DNA from 3 places in the Delftia sp. WSY_22 genome. Region 2 is predicted to be linked to each of the others. Evidence: predicted binding sites of a transcription regulator. Region 2 holds the regulator's gene; each other region holds the start of a gene.
The links. The regulator HrcA, encoded in region 2, represses chaperone genes, less so after heat shock. The targets are predictions, from matches to a motif close to TTAGCACTCNNNNNNNNNGAGTGCTAA.
Positions count from the first base shown of each region.

Region 1: a site for HrcA is predicted at 3,202-3,228, ahead of rpoH (RNA polymerase sigma factor RpoH). Genes of this name have one in related genera too.
Region 3: a site for HrcA is predicted at 3,244-3,270, ahead of groES (co-chaperone GroES). Genes of this name have one in related genera too.

Region 1 covers NZ_JBICKN010000030.1:117,310-123,534, forward strand. Annotated here, with positions in the region: gene ACF8NF_RS16695 (NAD(P)/FAD-dependent oxidoreductase) at 47-1,849, shown strand; gene ACF8NF_RS16700 (2,3-butanediol dehydrogenase) at 1,919-2,986, shown strand; gene rpoH (RNA polymerase sigma factor RpoH) at 3,259-4,203, shown strand; gene ACF8NF_RS16710 (tripartite tricarboxylate transporter substrate binding protein) at 4,300-5,292, shown strand; gene ACF8NF_RS16715 (sterol desaturase family protein) at 5,326-6,072, shown strand; gene ACF8NF_RS16720 (fatty acid desaturase) at 6,069-6,225, shown strand, end outside.
Region 2 covers NZ_JBICKN010000006.1:567,676-573,900, reverse strand. Annotated here, with positions in the region: gene recN (DNA repair protein RecN) at 1-1,737, opposite strand, end outside; gene ACF8NF_RS03185 (NAD kinase) at 1,740-2,636, opposite strand; gene hrcA (heat-inducible transcriptional repressor HrcA) at 2,667-3,671, shown strand; tRNA gene ACF8NF_RS03175 (tRNA-Ile) at 3,739-3,817, shown strand; tRNA gene ACF8NF_RS03170 (tRNA-Arg) at 3,996-4,072, shown strand; gene ACF8NF_RS03165 (CHASE2 domain-containing protein) at 4,152-6,225, opposite strand, start outside.
Region 3 covers NZ_JBICKN010000006.1:853,590-859,814, reverse strand. Annotated here, with positions in the region: gene ACF8NF_RS04490 (PLP-dependent aminotransferase family protein) at 1-1,065, shown strand, start outside; gene groL (chaperonin GroEL) at 1,174-2,817, opposite strand; gene groES (co-chaperone GroES) at 2,866-3,156, opposite strand; gene ACF8NF_RS04475 (sigma-70 family RNA polymerase sigma factor) at 4,216-4,737, shown strand; gene ACF8NF_RS04470 (FecR domain-containing protein) at 4,734-5,735, shown strand; gene ACF8NF_RS04465 (TonB-dependent siderophore receptor) at 5,917-6,225, shown strand, end outside.

The DNA.
Region 1 (6,225 bases), on a different contig from region 2:
TGCCCGAAGAAAAACCAGCGGGCATGACCGCATCAAGGAGACAACCATGACCGATACGACGCCCAACGCCCGCGCCAAGGCGATGCTTGACCAACTCAACCATGCCCTGGGAGACCGCGACTTCGCGGCCGCCAGCCGCCTGTTCGCCGACGAATGCTACTGGCGCGACCTGGTGCTGCTGACCTGGAACATCAAGACCATGGAAGGGCGCAGCCAAATCGCCGACATGCTGGCCGCGCAGCTGGACGCCGCGGCGCCCGTGCGCTTTTCGCTGGACGAGCGCGAGTCGGTGGAGGAGGCCGATGGCGTGGTGTCCGCCTGGATCGTGATCGACACGCGCCATGCGCGCGGCGGCGGCCATGTCCGCATCAGGGACGGGCGCATCTGGACGCTGCTGACGGCCGCCCAGGAACTCAAGGGCCATGAGGAACCCATGGGCACGCGCCGCCCGATGGGGGCCGAGCACGGCATCCGGCGTGGCCGCCAGACCTGGCTGGAGCGCCGCCAGCAGGAGGCCCAGGAACTGGGCCGCGACAGGCAGCCTTTCGTGCTCGTCATCGGCGGCGGCCAGGGCGGCATTGCGCTGGGCGCGCGGCTGCGCCAGCTGGGGGTATCGCACATCGTCATCGACCGCCAGGCGCGCCCCGGCGACCAGTGGCGCAACCGCTATAAATCGCTGTGCCTGCACGACCCGGTCTGGTACGACCACCTGCCGTACATGCCTTTCCCGGACAACTGGCCCGTGTTCGCGCCCAAGGACAAGATCGGCGACTGGCTGGAGATGTACACCAAGGTGATGGAGGTCAACTACTGGCCGTCCACCAACTGCCTGAACGCTCGCTTCGATGAGGACCGGCAGGAATGGGAAGTCACCGTGGAGCGCAATGGCGAGACGCAGGTGCTGCGCCCCAGGCATGTGGTGTTCGCCACCGGCATGTCGGGCAAGGCGAATGTGCCGAAGATCAAGGGCCAGGACATCTTCAAGGGCGAGCAGCAGCACTCGTCCCAGCACCATGGCCCGGACGCCTACGCGGGCAAGAAGGTGGTGGTGATCGGCGCCAACAATTCCGCCCACGACATCTGCGCGGCCCTGTGGGAGCACGGCGCCGATGTGACCATGGTGCAGCGCTCGTCCACGCACATCGTGCGCTCCGATTCGCTGATGGACATCGGCCTGGGCGACCTGTACTCGGAGCGCGCCGTGGCCAGCGGCGTGACGACCAGGAAGGCGGACCTGATCTTTGCCTCGCTGCCCTACCGCATCATGGCCGACTTCCAGGTGCCGTTGTACAACCGCATCCGCGAGCGCGACGCTCAGTTCTACCGCCAGCTGGAGGCGACCGGCTTCATGCTGGACTTCGGGGATGACGACTCGGGCCTTTTCATGAAGTACCTGCGCCGCGCCTCGGGCTACTACATCGACGTGGGGGCCTGCGATCTGGTGATCGACGGCAGCATCAAGCTGCAGGCGGGCAAGCAGATCAGCCACCTGTCGGAAAACGCGGTGGTGCTGGCCGATGGCACCGAGCTGCCGGCGGACCTGGTGGTCTACGCGACCGGCTATGGCTCCATGAACGGCTGGGTGGCCGACCTGATCAGCCAGGAGGTGGCAGACAAGGTGGGCAAGGTCTGGGGCCTGGGCTCGGACACCACCAAGGACCCGGGACCGTGGGAGGGCGAGCAGCGCAACATGTGGAAGCCCACGCAGCAAGAGGCGCTGTGGTTCCACGGCGGCAACCTGCACCAGTCGCGCCACTACTCGCTGTACCTGGCGCTGCAGCTCAAGGCGCGGCAGGAAGGCCTGCCGGTGCGTGTCTATGACCTGCAGCAAGTTCATCACCTGCGGTAAGGCCGAATAATCGCCATGGGGCGGCTGTGCCGCCCGCCAACCCAGCCTTGCAAAACAGAAAGTTCAATCATGAAAGCAGCACGTTTCCACGACCGGGGCGACATCCGCATCGAGGACATCCCCGAACCCGTGGTGGAGCCCGGCACCGTGGGCATCGAAGTGGCCTGGTGCGGCATCTGCGGCACGGATCTGCATGAGTTCATGGAAGGGCCGATCTTCATCCCGCCCTGCGGCCACCCGCATCCCATCTCGGGCGAGTCCGCACCCATCACCATGGGGCATGAGTTCTCGGGCGTGGTGTACGCCGTGGGCGCAGGGGTGGACGATATCCAGGTCGGCCAGCATGTGGTGGTGGAGCCCTACATCGTGGCCGACGATGTGCCCACGGGGCCGGGCGACAACTACCACCTGTCCAAGGACATGAACTTCATCGGCCTGGGCGGGCGCGGTGGCGGGCTGTCCGAGCGCATTGCCGTCAAGCGCCGCTGGGTGCATCCCATCTCCGATGCCATTCCACTGGACCAGGCCGCGCTGATCGAGCCGCTGTCCGTGGGCCACCATGCCTACACCCGCAGCGGAGCGAAGGCCGGCGATGTCGCACTGGTGGGCGGCGCCGGCCCCATCGGCCTGCTGCTGTCGGCCATCCTCAAGGCCAAGGGCCTGACCGTCGTCATCACCGAGCTCAGTGCCAAGCGCAAGCAAAAGGCGCGTGAATCGGGCGTGGCCGATCACATCCTGGACCCCTCCGAGGTGGACGTGGTGGCCGAGGTGATGAAGCTCACCGGCGGCAAGGGCGTGGATGTGTCGTTCGAATGCACCAGCGTGAACAAGGTGCTGGACACGCTGGTGGCCGCGACGAAGGCCACGGGCGTGGTGGTGATCGTGTCCATCTGGAGCCATCCGGCCACCATCAACGTGCACAGCGTGGTCATGAAGGAGCTGGACGTGCGCGGCACCATCGCCTACTGCAACGACCACCAGGAAACCATCAAGCTGGTCGAGGAGGGCAAGATCAACCTCGAGCCCTTCATCACCCAGCGCATCCAGCTCGATGACCTGGTGGCCCAGGGCTTTGACACGCTGATCCACAACAACGAGTCGGCGGTGAAGATCATCGTGCAGCCACGGTTCAAATAGCCGCTGGGCACCGCGACTGCACGAACCTGGATCTTTCGTGCCGGTCGCCCGGTCGCCGGCGGGGCCGGGCGCAAAGGGGTCAAAACCCGGCGGGGGCCGACACATGCCTCCCGCCGGCAAGCAGGGTTTCCAAAAATCGCTCAGACTAGCCAGAAGCGACTTTTGCAGTGCCGAAGATTTCTGCAACCGACTGAAAAACCCGCGGAACTTCGGCTTTAGCACTCAATCCTAACGAGTGCTAATATGAAGGAATGGAAGAAAGGAACTCTGCAATGACAAACGCCTCCGGCTCCATTGCGACCACCTTGGCGCCCGCTAACCCCTGGGCCCTGGTGCCGCCTCTGGGCAATCTGGATGCCTACATTTCCGCGGTCAACCGCCTGCCCATGCTCACCCTCGAGGAAGAGCAGGACTACGCCCGCAAGCTCAAGGAACACAGTGACCTGGACGCCGCAGGGCGTCTGGTGATGTCCCACCTGCGCCTGGTGGTGTCCATCTCGCGCCAGTACCTGGGTTACGGCCTGCCCCACGGCGACCTGATCCAGGAAGGCAACGTGGGCCTGATGAAGGCCGTCAAGCGCTTCGATCCCGATCAGAACGTGCGCCTGGTGAGCTACGCCATGCACTGGATCAAGGCCGAGATCCACGAGTACATCCTCAAGAACTGGCGCATGGTCAAGGTCGCCACGACCAAGGCCCAGCGCAAGCTGTTCTTCAACCTGCGCTCCATGAAGCAGGGCCTGAAGTCCGACGCCGCCATGGCCGAGGACGGCGCCATGCTGCGCGACACGCTGACCTCCGGCGAGATCGACGCCATGGCCGAGAAGCTCAACGTCAAGCGCGAAGAAGTCATGGAGATGGAAACGCGCCTGGCCGGTGGCGACGTGCTGCTGGACCCCTCGCCCAGCGATGATGGCGAGCAGGCCTTCGGCCCCATCGCCTATCTGGCCGACGGCGCACATGAGCCCACGGCCATGATCGAGTCGCGCCAGCGTGACCACCTGGCCACCGACGGCATTGCCATGGCGCTGGATTCGCTGGACGACCGCAGCCGCCGCATCGTCGAGGAGCGCTGGCTCAAGGTCAACGATGACGGCTCGGGCGGCATGACGCTGCATGAACTGGCCGCCGTGTATGGCGTGAGCGCCGAGCGCATTCGCCAGATCGAGGTGGCTGCCATGAAGAAGATGAAGAAGGCCCTGGCCGAGTTCGCCTGACGGCCTGACGGCCTGGGCTGACAGGCTGCTTCAAGACAAACCCGGATAATCTCCGGGTTTTTTATTGCCCGCAGCCTTCGCGGCCCCCACGCACCCATGCCCGCCCGCGCCATCTCGCCACTACGCCGCCTCTTCGCCAATGCCTTGGCCACCGCCCTGGCTTCGGCCCTGCTGCCTTGCGCTGCCGTGGCGGGCGACAACTGGCCCAGCAAGCCGCTGCACCTGATCGTCGGCTTTCCCGCAGGATCTTCCCCGGACCTCACGGCGCGCGCACTGGCCGAGCCGCTGGAAAAGCGCCTGGGCCAGCCCGTCATCGTCGAGAACAAGGTGGGAGCAGGCGGCAACATTGCAGGCGAGCAGGTGGCCCGTGCGCGCGATGGCCATACCTTCAGCGTGATGATCAACGGCAACCTGACGATTGCCCGCCTGCTCAACCCCGCCGTGCGCTACGACCCCGTCAAGGACCTGCAGCCCGTCAGCCTGATCGGCGTGGCACCCCTGGTGCTGGTGGCGCCGGCCGGCGCGCCCGAGGGCCGGGCCTTCCTGGAGGCCGCTGCCCAGGCCGGCAGCCGCTGGAGCTACGGCTCGCCCGGCGTGGGCACCGTGGGCCACCTGGGCATGGAGCTGCTCAAGAGCCGCTCCGCGCTCAGGCCCGAGCACATTCCCTATCCCGGCTACCCGCAGGTGTTCAACGCCATCCAGGGCGGCGACCTGCAGCTGTCCATGCTGCCGCCCGCGCTGGCCATGGCCCAGGTCCAGGCCGGCAAGCTGCGCGGCGTGGCCGTGACCTCGGCCGCGCGCAGCCCGCTGGCGCCGGGCCTGCCCAGCCTCAAGGAGCTGGGCGTGGGCGATTTCGACCTGGAGATCTGGAACGCCGTGGCGGCGCCCAAGGCCATGCCCGCCGCCCATGTGCACAAGCTGGCCGAGGCCGTGAGCGAGATCGTGCGCTCGCCCGAGATGCGCGCGCGCCTGGCCGCCCAGGGCTGGCAGGCCGTGGGCAGCTCGCCCGAAGGCCTGGCCCTGCGCATGCGCCAGGACGTGGCGACGCTGGGCCGCATCATCCGCGAACAGGGCATACGCGCACAATGATGCGCCCAGTGACGTGCCCTCTTTGACACCCCCATGACCGCAGCCCAAGCCTTTACCGAACTCAACGCCTGGCAGGTCATGGCCTGGGGCCTAGCCTTCTTTGGCGTGCTCTACCTGGCCGGTGGCTGGGGCATGTCGGCGCTCACGCGCTGGCTGCAGCGGCGCGGCGTGGGCCGCGTGCTGGACACGCGCCCGCTCAAGCCCGACCAGTTGCAGCGCGAATGGCGCCAGTCGCTGCATTCGGTGCTGATCTTCGGCATCGGCATGATCGTGCCCTGGGGCCTTCTGCAACTGGGGTGGGCGCGGCTGGAGCCCGATGCAGGCCCCTGGCGCATTGCCGTCGAAATCGTGGTGCTGCTGATCTGGAACGATGTGCATTTCTGGATCAACCACCGCCTGCTGCATACGCGGCTGCTGGGGCGCTTTCATGGTGACCATCACCGCTCCATCGTCACCACGCCGTGGTCCACCTACAGCTTCCATCCCATCGAGGCGCTGATGCTGGGCAACGTCATCCTGTTGCCCATGGTGGTGCATGACTTCAGTTTCTGGTCGCTGGCCTCGGTGCCCGTGCTCAGCCTGCTGCTGAACGTCATAGGCCACTCCAACTACGACTTCTTTCCCAGGGTGTCCGACACGCATGCGCTGGCCGCCAGCCGGCGCCACCATCTGCACCATGCCCGGCCCAATGGCAACTACGGCTTTGCGCTGGCCTTCATGGACCGGCTGATGCGCACGCGCGTGGCACTGCCCGCCACGGCCCGGCCCAGGACGGAATGAGCCGACCGCCTGCTCGCCACGTCCAGCCATGGCTGCCCCGGCTGCGCCACGGGCGCGACCTGCAGTCGCTGGCCTATCTGGTGGCGCTGCCGCTGATCGTGTGGTGGCAGTGGCAGCACGGCTGGAACCTGTGGCTCTACGGGATCGAGCTGT
Region 2 (6,225 bases):
GCCCGGCTTGGGCCGGGTACGCTGCGCGTCGGCCTGCGGCCGCTGCCGGCCGGGCCTGCGCGGCGCCGGGCGGGGCGGGGGTGCCTGGCGCGCCATGGCCAGCATTTCGCGGGCATGGGCCATCGTGGTTTCGGACTGGCGCTCGCCGCCCAGCATGCGGGCCAGCTCTGCCTCGCGCGCGGTGCTGTCCAGCGGCTGCACGGTGCTGAGCGTGCCCTGCCTTGCGCGCTGCTTGGCCACCAGATAGTGATGGTCGGCACAGGCAGCGACCTGCGGCAGATGGGTGACGGACAGCACCTGGCGCGATCGGCCCAGCGCATGCATGAGGCGGCCCACGGTCTCGGCGACGGCGCCGCCCACGCCCGAGTCCACCTCGTCGAAGATCAGCGTGCCGGCCTCGCCCAGCTCGCTGGTGGTCACGGCAATGGCCAGCGAAATGCGCGACAGCTCACCGCCCGACGCCACCTTGGCAATCGGCTTGGGGCTGGCTCCAGGATGGCCGGCGACCAGGAAGGCCACGCTGTCCACGCCAAAGGCACCGGGAGAATCGGCTGTGGACAGGGCGGCCTCGAACAGGCCGCCTTCCATGCCCAGGCCCTGCATGGCCTGGGTGATGGCGCGCGACAGGCGCGGCGCAGCCAGGGCGCGTTGCTGCGACAGCACCCGGGCGCTGGCCTGGTAGTGCTGCTGCGCGGATTGCTCTGCAGCGTGCAGGGCCTCGATGTCCACGGCGGCATCCAGCTGCTGCAGCTCCTGGCGCCAGCCGGCCAGCAGTGCCGGCAGCTCATCGGGCGTGCGGCGGTAGCGGCGCGCCAGCTGCATCCACAGCGACAGGCGTGCATCCAGCTCGGCCAGGCGTTCGGGGTCCAGGTCGGCGCGGCGCAGATAGGCCTGCAGCGAATGGCGCGCATCCTGCACCTGGGCCGTGCACGAGGCCAGCACGTCGGCGATGTTCTGGAACTCGGGCTCCAGGTGTTCCTGGTTCTGTATCAGATGGCTGGCGCGGCCCAGCGGAGTGATCACGCCGGCCTCGTCGTCCTCCAGCATCTGCAGCGTGGTCTGGGCGGTGTCTATCAGGGTCTGGGCATGCGACAGGCGCGTGTGCTGGGCATTGAGCTCGTCCCACTCGTCGGCCTGCGGGGCCAGCTTGTCGAGTTCGGTGATCTGCCACTGCAGCCGTTCGCGTTCGCGCTGCAGGCTGTCCTGGGCGGATTGCGCATGCTGCAGGGCTTGTCGTGCCTGGCTCCAGCGGCTCCAGCAGGCCTGGACCTCGCGGCTGTCTATGCCCGCATAGGCGTCCAGCAGCGCGCGTGCTGCGTCGGGCCGCGTGAGGCTTTGCCAGGCATGCTGGCCGTGGATGTCGATCAGCTGCTCGCCCAGTGCGCGCAGCTGCGTGGCCGTGGCCGGTGTGCCGTTGATCCAGGCGCGGCTGCGGCCCTGGGTGTCCACTGTGCGCCGCAGCAGCAGGCTGTTGTCCTCGCAGGCCAGGCCTGCCGCCTCCAGCCAGGGGCGCAGCCGCGCGCAGCCGTCGAACTCCACGCAGATATCGGCCTGGGGGCAGCCTTCGCGCACCACGTCGGCGTCGGCGCGGGCGCCCAGGGCCAGCTGCAATGCATCGATCAGGATGGATTTGCCGGCGCCGGTCTCGCCCGTCAGCACGGTGAAGCCCGCATGCCAGTCCAGATCCAGGGCCTGCACGATCACGAAGTCGCGCAGCACGATGCGCTTGAGCGCCATGGTCAGGCGCCTCCCTCGTTCCAGCCCAGTTTCTTGCGCAGCGTGGCGAAGTAGTTCCAGCCCTTGGGGTGCAGAAAGCGCACGCTGTGGTGGGCGCGGCTCACGAGGATGCGGTCGCCGTGCTGCAGCGAGGCCAGCGACTGCATGTCGAAATTGGCGCTGACATCGCGCCCGGCCACGACTTCGATCGTGACCTCGTTGGCATCGGACAGCACGATGGGGCGATTGGACAGGTTGTGCGGCGCAATGGGTGCCATCACCCAGGCGGGGATGGACGGATGCATCATCGGCCCGCCGGCGGACAGCGCATAGGCCGTGGAGCCCGTGGGCGTGGCCACGATCAGGCCGTCGGCGCGCTGGTTGGAGACAAAGCGGCCGCCGACCTCGATGCGCAACTCCACCATGCCGGAGGTGCCGCCGCGGTTGACCACCACGTCGTTCATGGCCAGGGCCTCGAACACGCATTCGCCCTCGCGGATCACGCGGGCGCACATCAGGGGACGCAGGTCCTCTTCGTACTCGCCCTGCAGCATGGGCGTGAGCGTGGCCTCGAAGTCCTCCAGCGCGATGTCGGTGACAAAGCCCAGGCGGCCCTGGTTCACCCCGATCAGGGGCGTTCCGTATTGCGCCAGGTGCCGGCTCACGCCGAGCATGGTGCCGTCGCCGCCGACGACCAGGCCCAGGTCGCAATGCCTGCCCAGGCCATCGACATCGAGGGTGGGGTAGTCTGTGAGCCCTGCGTGCAGGGCCGATTGGGTATCGAGCACGACTTCGCAGCCCTGGCGCCTGAGGAAGTCCGCAATGCGCTCGAGCGCGTTGCTGGCATTCTCGGACGGGGCGCTTGCGCTGGGAGCGTGGTACTTCCCGATCAAGGCAACGTGGCGAAACGTGGACGTCATTTCTGGAAATTACATCATTAAAATCATCACATGCTCGACGAACGTGCCAAGTTGTTGCTCAAAGCGCTGATCGAGCGTTACATCGCTGACGGCCAGCCTGTGGGCTCGCGAACCCTGTCGCGTGCGTCGGGGCTTGAATTGTCGCCTGCCACGATACGCAATGTGATGGCTGACCTCGAAGACCTGGGGTTGATCATCAGTCCGCACACCTCGGCCGGCCGCATTCCGACCGCCCGGGGCTACCGGCTGTTCGTGGACACCATGCTCACGGCGGACCGTGCAGATATCGTGACGCCCGAGCTCGTGCCCGAGCAGCCGCAGAAAGTCATCGCCAACGCCGCCAATCTGCTGTCCAGCCTTTCCCAGTTCGTGGGCGTGGTTCTGGTGCCTCGCCGCACCTCGGTGTTCAAGCACATCGAATTCGTGCGACTGTCGGAGCGGCGCTTTCTGGTCATCATCGTCTCGCCCGACGGTGACGTGCAAAACCGCGTCATCTTCACCGACGTGGATTACTCGGCCTCTCAGCTGATCGAGGCATCGAACTTTCTCAACAGCCACTACGCAGGCCTGGCCATGGAAGAGGTGCGCGAGCGCCTCAAGGGCGAGGTCGAGCTTTTGCGCGGCGAGGTGGCCACCCTCATGCAGGCAGCCGTCAATGTGGGCACGGAGGCCATGACCAGTGCCCAGGAGGACGTGGTCATCGCGGGCGAGCGCAACCTGCTGTCGGTCAGCGATTTCTCCAGCGACATGGGCAATCTGCGCCGCGCCTTCGACCTGTTCGAGCAAAAGACCCAGATCCTCAGGCTGCTGGATTTCTCCAGCCAGGCCGAAGGCGTGCGCATCTACATCGGGGGCGAAAGCCAGGTCGTGCCCTTCGAGGAGCTGTCCGTGGTCAGCGCGCCCTACGAGCTCGATGGCAAGGTGGTGGGCACGCTGGGCGTGATCGGGCCCACCCGCATGCACTACGACCGCATGATCCAGATCGTGGACATCACCTCCAAGCTGGTCAGCAACGCGCTGAGCCACAAGCGCTGAGCCGCGCAGGTTAGGATCTACAATAGCCGTTTGCCATGGCGTGCATCCGCGCTGCCCTGGTGAATCAGGGGCCTTAGCTCATGCTTGGTTAGAGCAGCGGACTCATAATCCGTTGGTGCCCAGTTCGACTCTGGGAGGCCCTACCATCCATTGGTATGAAAAAGCCTGCCGCCTTTCCGGGCGGCAGGCTTTTTTGCTGGGAGCGACGCTGCCGGCTGGCATGGCTGCGCCCGGCTGCCGTTGAATGCGACTTCCAGGTTTTTTGCAGAAATATGGCGCTTTTGCCTGGAAGCTCCAAAACCCGCTGCTACAATGCGAAGCGTTGCGGCTGTAGCTCAGCTGGATAGAGTACTTGGCTACGAACCAAGGGGTCGTGGGTTCGATTCCTGCCAGCCGCACCAAAAAACGCAAAGCCCTGAAGTTGAAAGACTTCAGGGCTTTTTCGTTTTCACGGGCCATCCGCCGGGATGACACCCCCGGTCAGGCTTGCTGCGCCTTCGGCAGCACGATGCTGAAGGTGCTTCCCTGGCCTGGCGCGCTTTCTATCTGCAGCTGCCCGCCATGGCGGGCAGCCACGGTGCGGACAAAGGCCAGCCCAAGGCCTGCGCCGTCCAGGTGCTGATGATGGTCCAGGCGCTCGAAGGGCTGGCTCAGGCGGGCGACGGCCTGCGCATCCATGCCGGGTCCGTGGTCCCGGATGGCGATGCGGCAATGGCCGGCGTCCTGCAGCAGCAGGCATTGCACCGTGGCGCCGCTTGCCGGTTGCCCGTGCGCTCCGTACTTGATGGCGTTGCCGATCAGGTTGACGGCTGCGCGGTGGAGCATGCCCGGGTCGCCCAGCACGGGGCATTCCTGCTCGGGCAGGCTGAATTCCAGCTGCACATGGGCGGCGCTGGCCTGGGCCCAGCAGCTTTCCACGGCCTGGTCCAGCACCAGGCCCAGGTCCAGCTGCTGCCGGCGCAGCGCCTGCTGCTGGGCACGAGCCAGGTGCACGAAATCGTCGGCCAGCTGCAGGGAGGCCTGGGCATAGCCTTCGATGCGCGGGAGCAGCATGCCCAGGTCGGGCGTTTGTACGGAACCACGCTGCATCTCCAGCAAGGTGATGATGGATGCCACGGGCGCCCGGATGTCGTGCGAGATGAACTGCATGGCCTGGTCGCGCTGGGCCTGGGCGCTGCGCAGATCGCTGATATCGACCAGGGTGATCAGCCAGCCCGTGGTGGGCGGAGCCTCGAAGGCCTGGACCAGCAGCATCAGGCTGCGGCCGCGGCCGTCGCGCCCCTCGCTGCTGAGCGGCAGGCCGCCGGCGGCAAGCGCCCTGGCCGTGAGCAGCGGGCTGCCGGCTTGCGGGCCGGGCGCCGTGTCCAGCGCCCGCAGGCTATCGAGCAGCCTGGGAAGGGAGTCGCCAGCGCGCAGGTCGTGATCCAGGCTGCGCGCATAGGCATGGGCCGCGGCATTGGCCAGCAGCACATGGCCCTGGCGGTCGCAGACAAAGGTGGGCGAGGGCAGCTGGCGCAGGCTTTCGCTGACGAAATGGTGCAGGGCGCGCAGTTGGCGCGAAGCCTGCTCGACGGCGGCAATGCGCTGGTCCAGCAGGTCGCCGCCCAGGCGCAGCGCGGTGGGCAGGCCCTGGCCCTGCAGGTCTCGCAGTTCCAGCGCCAGAAAGCGGGCGGCGGCGCGCAGGCGCAGCCAGCTCCACAGCGGATAGGCCAGGGCCAGGCCCAGCAGGGCTGCGGCAGGGGCCGTCTGCACCTGCAAGATGCGTGGTGCCAGCCCGGCCAGCGACAGGCAGGCCAGGGCCAGCAGCGCGCAGGCCAGCATGCCGCCCGAAGGGCCCAGCCAGGCCAGGGCCAGCAGGGCCAGCAGCACGGCTGCGGTGTTGAGCGCACGGTCCAGCCCCGCCGAAGCGCGGTGTACGTGCGAGCCCTGCAGGCTGCCGTTGAGCACATGGGCCAGCATTTCCACGCTGGAGATGGGGCGCGCGCTGGCACCCAGCGGTGCGGTGAACTGCGCTCCCAGTCCGGCGGCCGTCGTTCCTATGAGCACGTATTTGCCGCGAAATGCCGCAGCAGGAATGCGGCCGCGCAGCACGTCGATGTACGAATAGGTGGTGAAGGGCGAGCGGTCACGCGCGCCCTGCTCGGGCCTGGCCTGTGCGAAGGCAATGATCTCCCGCTGGCGGCGCTGCCATGCGGGTGTGCCGGGGTCCAGCGGCGGCACGGGTTCGGGGCGGGCGCATGGGCGGCCGTGCTGGCCCACGCAGTGCAGGGCCAGCGCCATGTGCCACCAGGGCTGCTGCGCGCTGCCTTCAATGGCATGGAAGCTGCGCACGGCGCCGTCGGAATCCACGGGCAGCTGGGTGTGGCCCAGCGCTGCCGCAGCCTGAGCAAAGGCCGGCAGCGGATCCGTGCCCGGCGCCACGGGCAAGGCGGTGCGGCCGCTGCGCTGCAGGACGCGCGCCAGCAGCAGGTCATCGCCGGGATAGTCCAGATCTTCTTCGCTGAGCATCACGTCCAGGCCGATGGCGCGCGGCGGGGCCTGGCTGATGCGCTCC
Region 3 (6,225 bases), 290 kb from region 2:
GCCAGCCTGCAGTACGGCGCCAGCGAAGGCCAGCTGCCGCTGCGCGAAGCCCTGGCCGCGCTGTGCGCCACGCGCGGCATTGCCTGCACGCCGGCCGACATGATCGTGACCACGGGCTCGCAACAGGCCTTCGACCTGCTGGTCAAGGTGCTGGTGGAGCCTGGCGATCCGGTGCTGGTCGAGGTGCCCGCCTACCCGGCCACGCTGCAGACGCTCAAGCTGGCCCAGGCACAGGTCGTGGCCGTGCCCACGGATGAACACGGCCTGGACACCGGTGCCCTGGCCAGCCTGCTGGCCCAGTGGCCCCATGCGCGCCGCCCCAAGCTGCTCTACACCGTGCCCAACTTCTCCAACCCGGGCGGCACGCTGCTGCCCGCGGCGCGGCGCGAGGCCCTGGTGGCGCTGGCGCGCCAGCACGGCTTTGTCATCGTCGAGGACGACCCCTATGGCGAGCTGCGCTTTACCGGCCAGCGCGAGCCGTCGATCTACGAAACGGGCCTGGCGCAGTGCGGTGCCCAGTCCAACCCCGTGGTCTACCTGTCCAGCCTGTCCAAGACCGTGGCGCCTGCGCTGCGCATCGGCTGGATGCTGGCCGACGCCCAATTGCTGCGCCGCTGCACCATCGCCAAGCAGACGGCCGACCTGTGCACCTCGCCGCTGGCGCAGATGATCGCCGCGCACTATCTGCGCTCGGGCCGCTATGCACCCCAGCTGGCCCAGGCCTGCGCCGAGTACGCGGCGCGCATGGATGCGCTGTGCTCGGGCATGCAGTCGGCCCTGGGCGAGCAGATCCGCTTCGTGCGGCCTGCGGGCGGCATGTTCGTCTGGGCGCAGTTGCTGCCGCCACAACGGCATGCGGGCGAGCCCGAGGCCCTGGCCCGGGCGCTGTTCACGGCCGCTGTGGAGCAGGGCGTGCTCTATGTGCCAGGCAAGGCCTTCTTCCCGGCCGAGGCGGCGCAGCAGGCCGGCCTGTGCATGCGCCTGTCGTATGCGGCGCCCACCGTGCCCCAGATCACCGAGGCCGTGGCGCGCCTGGGCCGGGCCTGGGGCCAGGCCGTGTCCTGAAGACATCGGCAACAGCGTTCATGCAATGAAAAAGGCCGCCCGAGGGCGGCCTTTTTCTTGCGGGGCAAACCGGGCATGGCGCAAGGCCTGCCCGGTTGCGGCGGGCAATTACATGCCCATGCCGCCCATGCCACCCATGCCGCCCATGTCGGGCATGGCGGGGGTGCCTTCAGCCTTGGGGGACTCGGCGATCATGGCTTCGGTCGTCAGCAGCAGCGATGCCACGGAAGCGGCATTCTGCAGGGCCGTACGCGTCACCTTGGTCGGGTCCAGGATACCCATTTCCAGCATGTCGCCGTAGGTGTCGTTGGCGGCGTTGAAGCCGTAGTTGCCCGAGCCGTTCAGCACGGCGTTGACCACCACCGAGGGCTCGCCACCGGCGTTGGCCACGATTTCGCGCAGGGGCGCTTCGATGGCCTTCATGATCAGCTTGATGCCGGCGTCCTGCTCGGCGTCGCCGGTCTTCAGTTCGCCCACGGCTTGCTTGGCACGCAGCAGAGCCACGCCGCCGCCGGCCACGATGCCTTCTTCCACAGCAGCGCGGGTAGCGTGCAGGGCGTCTTCAACGCGGGCCTTCTTTTCCTTCATCTCGACTTCGGTGGCAGCGCCGACCTTGATCACGGCCACGCCGCCGGCCAGCTTGGCCACGCGCTCTTGCAGCTTTTCGCGGTCGTAGTCGCTGGTGGCTTCTTCGATCTGGATGCGGATCTGCTTGACGCGGGCTTCGATTTCAGCAGCTTGGCCAGCACCGTCGATGATGGTGGTGTTTTCCTTGCCGATTTCGATGCGCACTGCCTGGCCCAGGTCTTCCAGGGTCACCTTGTCCAGCGCCAGGCCCACTTCTTCAGCGATGACCTTGCCGCCCGTCAGGATGGCGATGTCTTCCAGCATGGCCTTGCGGCGGTCGCCGAAGCCAGGAGCCTTGACAGCCACAACCTTCAGGATGCCGCGGATGGTGTTGACCACCAGCGTTGCCAGGGCTTCGCCTTCGACGTCTTCTGCAATGATCAGCAGGGGACGGCCGGCCTTTGCCACGGCTTCCAGCGTGGGCAGCAGGTCGCGGATGTTGCTGATCTTCTTGTCGAACAGCAGCACGAAGGGGTTGTCCAGCAGGGCAACCTGCTTTTCGGGGTTGTTGATGAAGTAGGGCGACAGGTAGCCGCGGTCGAACTGCATGCCCTCGACGACGTCGAGTTCGTTGGCCAGCGACTTGCCTTCTTCAACGGTGATCACGCCTTCCTTGCCGACCTTGTCCATGGCTTCGGCAATGATGCTGCCCACGGATTCGTCGGAGTTGGCGGAGATCGAGCCGACCTGGGCGATTTCCTTGGAGGTGGTGGTGGCCTTGGATTGCTTCTTCAGCTCTTCCACCAGGGCGGCGACAGCCTTGTCGATGCCGCGCTTGAGGTCCATGGGGTTCAGGCCGGCGGCCACGTACTTGATGCCTTCGCGGACGATGGCCTGTGCCAGCACGGTGGCGGTGGTCGTGCCGTCACCGGCGATGTCGTTGGTCTTGGAGGCCACTTCCTTCACGAGCTGGGCGCCCATGTTCTGCAGCTTGTCCTTGAGTTCCACTTCCTTGGCGACCGACACGCCGTCCTTGGTCACGGTGGGGGCGCCGAAGGAGCGCTCCAACACCACGTTGCGGCCCTTGGGGCCCAGCGTGACCTTGACCGCGTTGGCCAGGATGTTCACGCCTTCAACCATGCGGGCGCGTGCTTCGCCGCCGAAAACTACGTCTTTTGCTGCCATTTCAATTCTCCGGATTCAGTTGGAAAGTGCGGTTTCGAAGCGCGTGGATTACTTTTCGACGACCGCGAACAGGTCGTCTTCCTTCATCACCAGCAGTTCGTCGCCATGGACCTTGACGGTCTGGCCGCTGTACTTGCCGAACAGAACGCGGTCGCCGACCTTCACGTTCAGGGCGATCACTTCACCCTTGTCGTTCTTCTTGCCGGGACCCACTGCCAGCACTTCGCCCTGGTCGGGCTTCTCGGCGGCGTTGTCGGGGATCACGATGCCCGAAGCCGTCTTGGTTTCGTTTTCGAGGCGCTTGACGATCACGCGATCGTGCAGGGGACGCAGGTTCATACCAACTCCTAAATCATCAACAAAGTTGAAACAAAGACTTGCCGGCCCGGCGGGCCGGCATTCGAAGCAATGTGGGACAGAGGATTGTTAGCACTCATACCCAACGAGTGCTAATAATAAGGCAATTCGGCCAGGTTTCAAGGGGTAGGGCCGGATGTGCCGCAAGACGGCACATCCGGCGCGGAGTGCGGAACGCCACTGATCTTTAGTTTTTTCGGGGCGCGCCCGCGCTGGCCAGCGGCGAAGCGCGGCCTGCAGGAGCACACAGAACTTCCGGCGAAAGGCTGTCGCTGAATCACCATGCAGCCTTGCGGGCTGTGACCTAACGTCGCATCGAAGGCGCCCTGGCCGTGGTGCTGAGCGCACCCAAGATCAGCCAGCCGTGCAGACTGACTGCCCTTGATCAGGCGCGAACTAGACCGAGGCCTCGTCTGGTGACCTCTGTGGTCAGAGGGAGAAAAGCTCCGCCTTCGTGGCACGATGACGGGCCAGTCCTAAAGGGGAGCTTCACCAGGTCGGGTGCGGATGAGGAGCGAAGCATCTGGCGATGCCGCCAGCCCTGAAGCTTGGATGACCACCATGTGGCTGCAACTGATAGGTCACGAGGTGGCCGTGAGCAGCAGCAATCGCTGCGGAGCAGATGGCAACTGCAGACTTTCTAACGATGGCCTCAGGCTGATCTACGCCCTTCACTGTGCAAAGCGAGAGTGACAGGGACGACCAACACCGGCCGTTGAAGGCTTCCATTGTTGGACGACCGCTTCACCGTTTGGAAGTGGCCAGTCGATTCTTCGGTGCGCCGTGCCTCGCCTCGAAGGCCCCATTTCGCGCTGCACCGCTGATTCCTGTCGACTCAATGCCGTCGCTCCGACTGGTTTCAACGAAGTTGGAATCAGCCCACGATGGTGCTCGCGCCGAGCGTCCGCACTCAGGCGTTGGTGCGCAGGTTGGTGCAATGACGATGTAGGATTTGGATACAATGAAAATAAGAAGCATTCTTGTTTGCCGCTGCATATTGCCCCGGTGCCTTTCCTCCTGCTTCACTCGTGCCGCTTTCCCATGCCCGCCGCCGACCGCGCCCTTGTTCCCGATGTCGCCACTCTCTACTCCGACCACCACGGCTGGCTGCTGGGCTGGCTGCGCAAGCGCCTGGGCAATGCCTTTGATGCGGCCGATCTGACCCAGGACACCTATGTGCGCCTGCTGGGTCGCAGCGGCGCCGAGATCCAGGCCATTCGCGAACCGCGTGCCCTGCTGATGACCATTGCCCAGGGTCTGGCCGCCAACCTCTACCGCAAGCGCTGCGTGGAGCAGGCCTATCTGGACGCCCTGGCCCTCATGCCCGAGGCCGTGGCCCAGTCCCCCGAGCACCGCGCCATCGTGCTGCAGACCCTGGTCGAGGTGGACCGCCTGCTGGCCCTGCTTCCACTGCCCGTGCGCCAGGCCTTTTTGCTGTCGCAGATCGACGGCATGAGGCAGGCCGACATCGCGGCTGAACTGGGCCTTTCCGTGCCCACCGTGCGCCGCCATATCGCGCGGGCCGTGGTGCAAGTCTGCTTTCTGGACGACGACGGCGCATGAGCCTGCCCATTCCTCTTGCGGTGCGCGAGCAGGCCGCCGAATGGCTGGTGGAGCTGCAGTCCGATGATCACAGCGCCGGCACGCGCGAGATGCTGGTGCAGCGCCTGCAGCACTGGCGCGAATCCCATCCCGACCATGAGCGCGCCTGGTTGCGCATAGAGGCCATGGGCGCACGCCTGCAGCCGCTGTCCGGTACGCCGGCCAGCTTGGCCCTGGCCCAGGCCGCGCGCACGGCACGCGGGCGCGGGCGGCGCTTGGCGGTGCGCAGCCTGGCCGTGCTGCTGTTCACGGGCGCGGGTGCCTGTGCCGTGGCATGGAGAGGTCCGGCATCCTCGGGCGACTGGCTGGCCAGCCTGGGGGCGGACCTGCGCACGGGCACGGCCCAGCGGCGCAGCCTGCGCCTGCCGGACGGCACCCAGCTGCAGATGAATGCCGACAGCGCGGTCGACCTGGATTTCAGCCCGCAGCAGCGCCTGGTGCGCCTGCGCGGCGGCGACATCGAGGTGGCCACGGCCCAGGGCCTGAAGGATAGTGCGCCGCCCTTGCTCGTCGAAACCCGCCATGGCCGCATACGTGCCCTGGGCACGCGCTTCGTCGTGCGCCAGCGCGGCCAGGGGCCCAGCCGGGTTGCGGTCTTTGAAGGCGCCACGGAGATCGCGCCCCGCGAACGGCCCGGCCACCTCCATCTGCTGCAAACAGGCCTGCAGGCGCAGTTTGACGCTCAGGCCACCACGCCGGCCGGGCCCGCCGATCCGGCCCTGGCAGCCTGGACGCGCGGCATGCTGGTGGCCCAGGACATGCCGCTGGCCGAGTTCCTGGACCAGCTGTCGCGCTACCGGCCCGGCCACCTGGGCTGCGATGGCGCCGTGGCGCAGCTGCCCGTCAGCGGCACCTATCCGCTGGCCGACACCGACCAGGTGCTGGCCATGCTGCTGGCCACCCTGCCGGTGCGCCTGCGCACGGCCACGCGCTACTGGGTGGTGGTCGAGCCGGCCTGATTTCCTGGCTCTTGTCGATCCTGGCTGATCGCTTTTCGCGTCTCGCGGGGCAATGGAGATGAAGCGCTTTTTTCTGCGTCCGCATTCCATTGCCAACCATCCAGGACCGAGGGACACGCACACCATGGGCCATCACCCGACTTTTCGCGCCACACGACTGGCATTTCAACTGCGGCAGGCCTTGCGCCCCGCCGTTCTGGCACTGCCGCTGGTGGCGGTGCTTGCCCCGGCGCAGGCCCACGCACAGGCACAGCCCCACGCCCAGGCAGTGCAGCGCTACGACATTCCTGCCGGGCCGCTGACCGCCACGCTCAATCGCTTTGGCGCCCAGGCGGGCATCCTGCTGTCCTTCTCCACCGCCCAGACCGCAGACAGGACCAGCCCCGGCGTGCAGGGTGATCGAACCGTGGACCAGGCCCTGTCCGCGCTGCTGGCCGGCACGGGCCTGCAGGCCCTGCCGCGCGAGGGCGGCGGCTTTGTGGTGCGACCG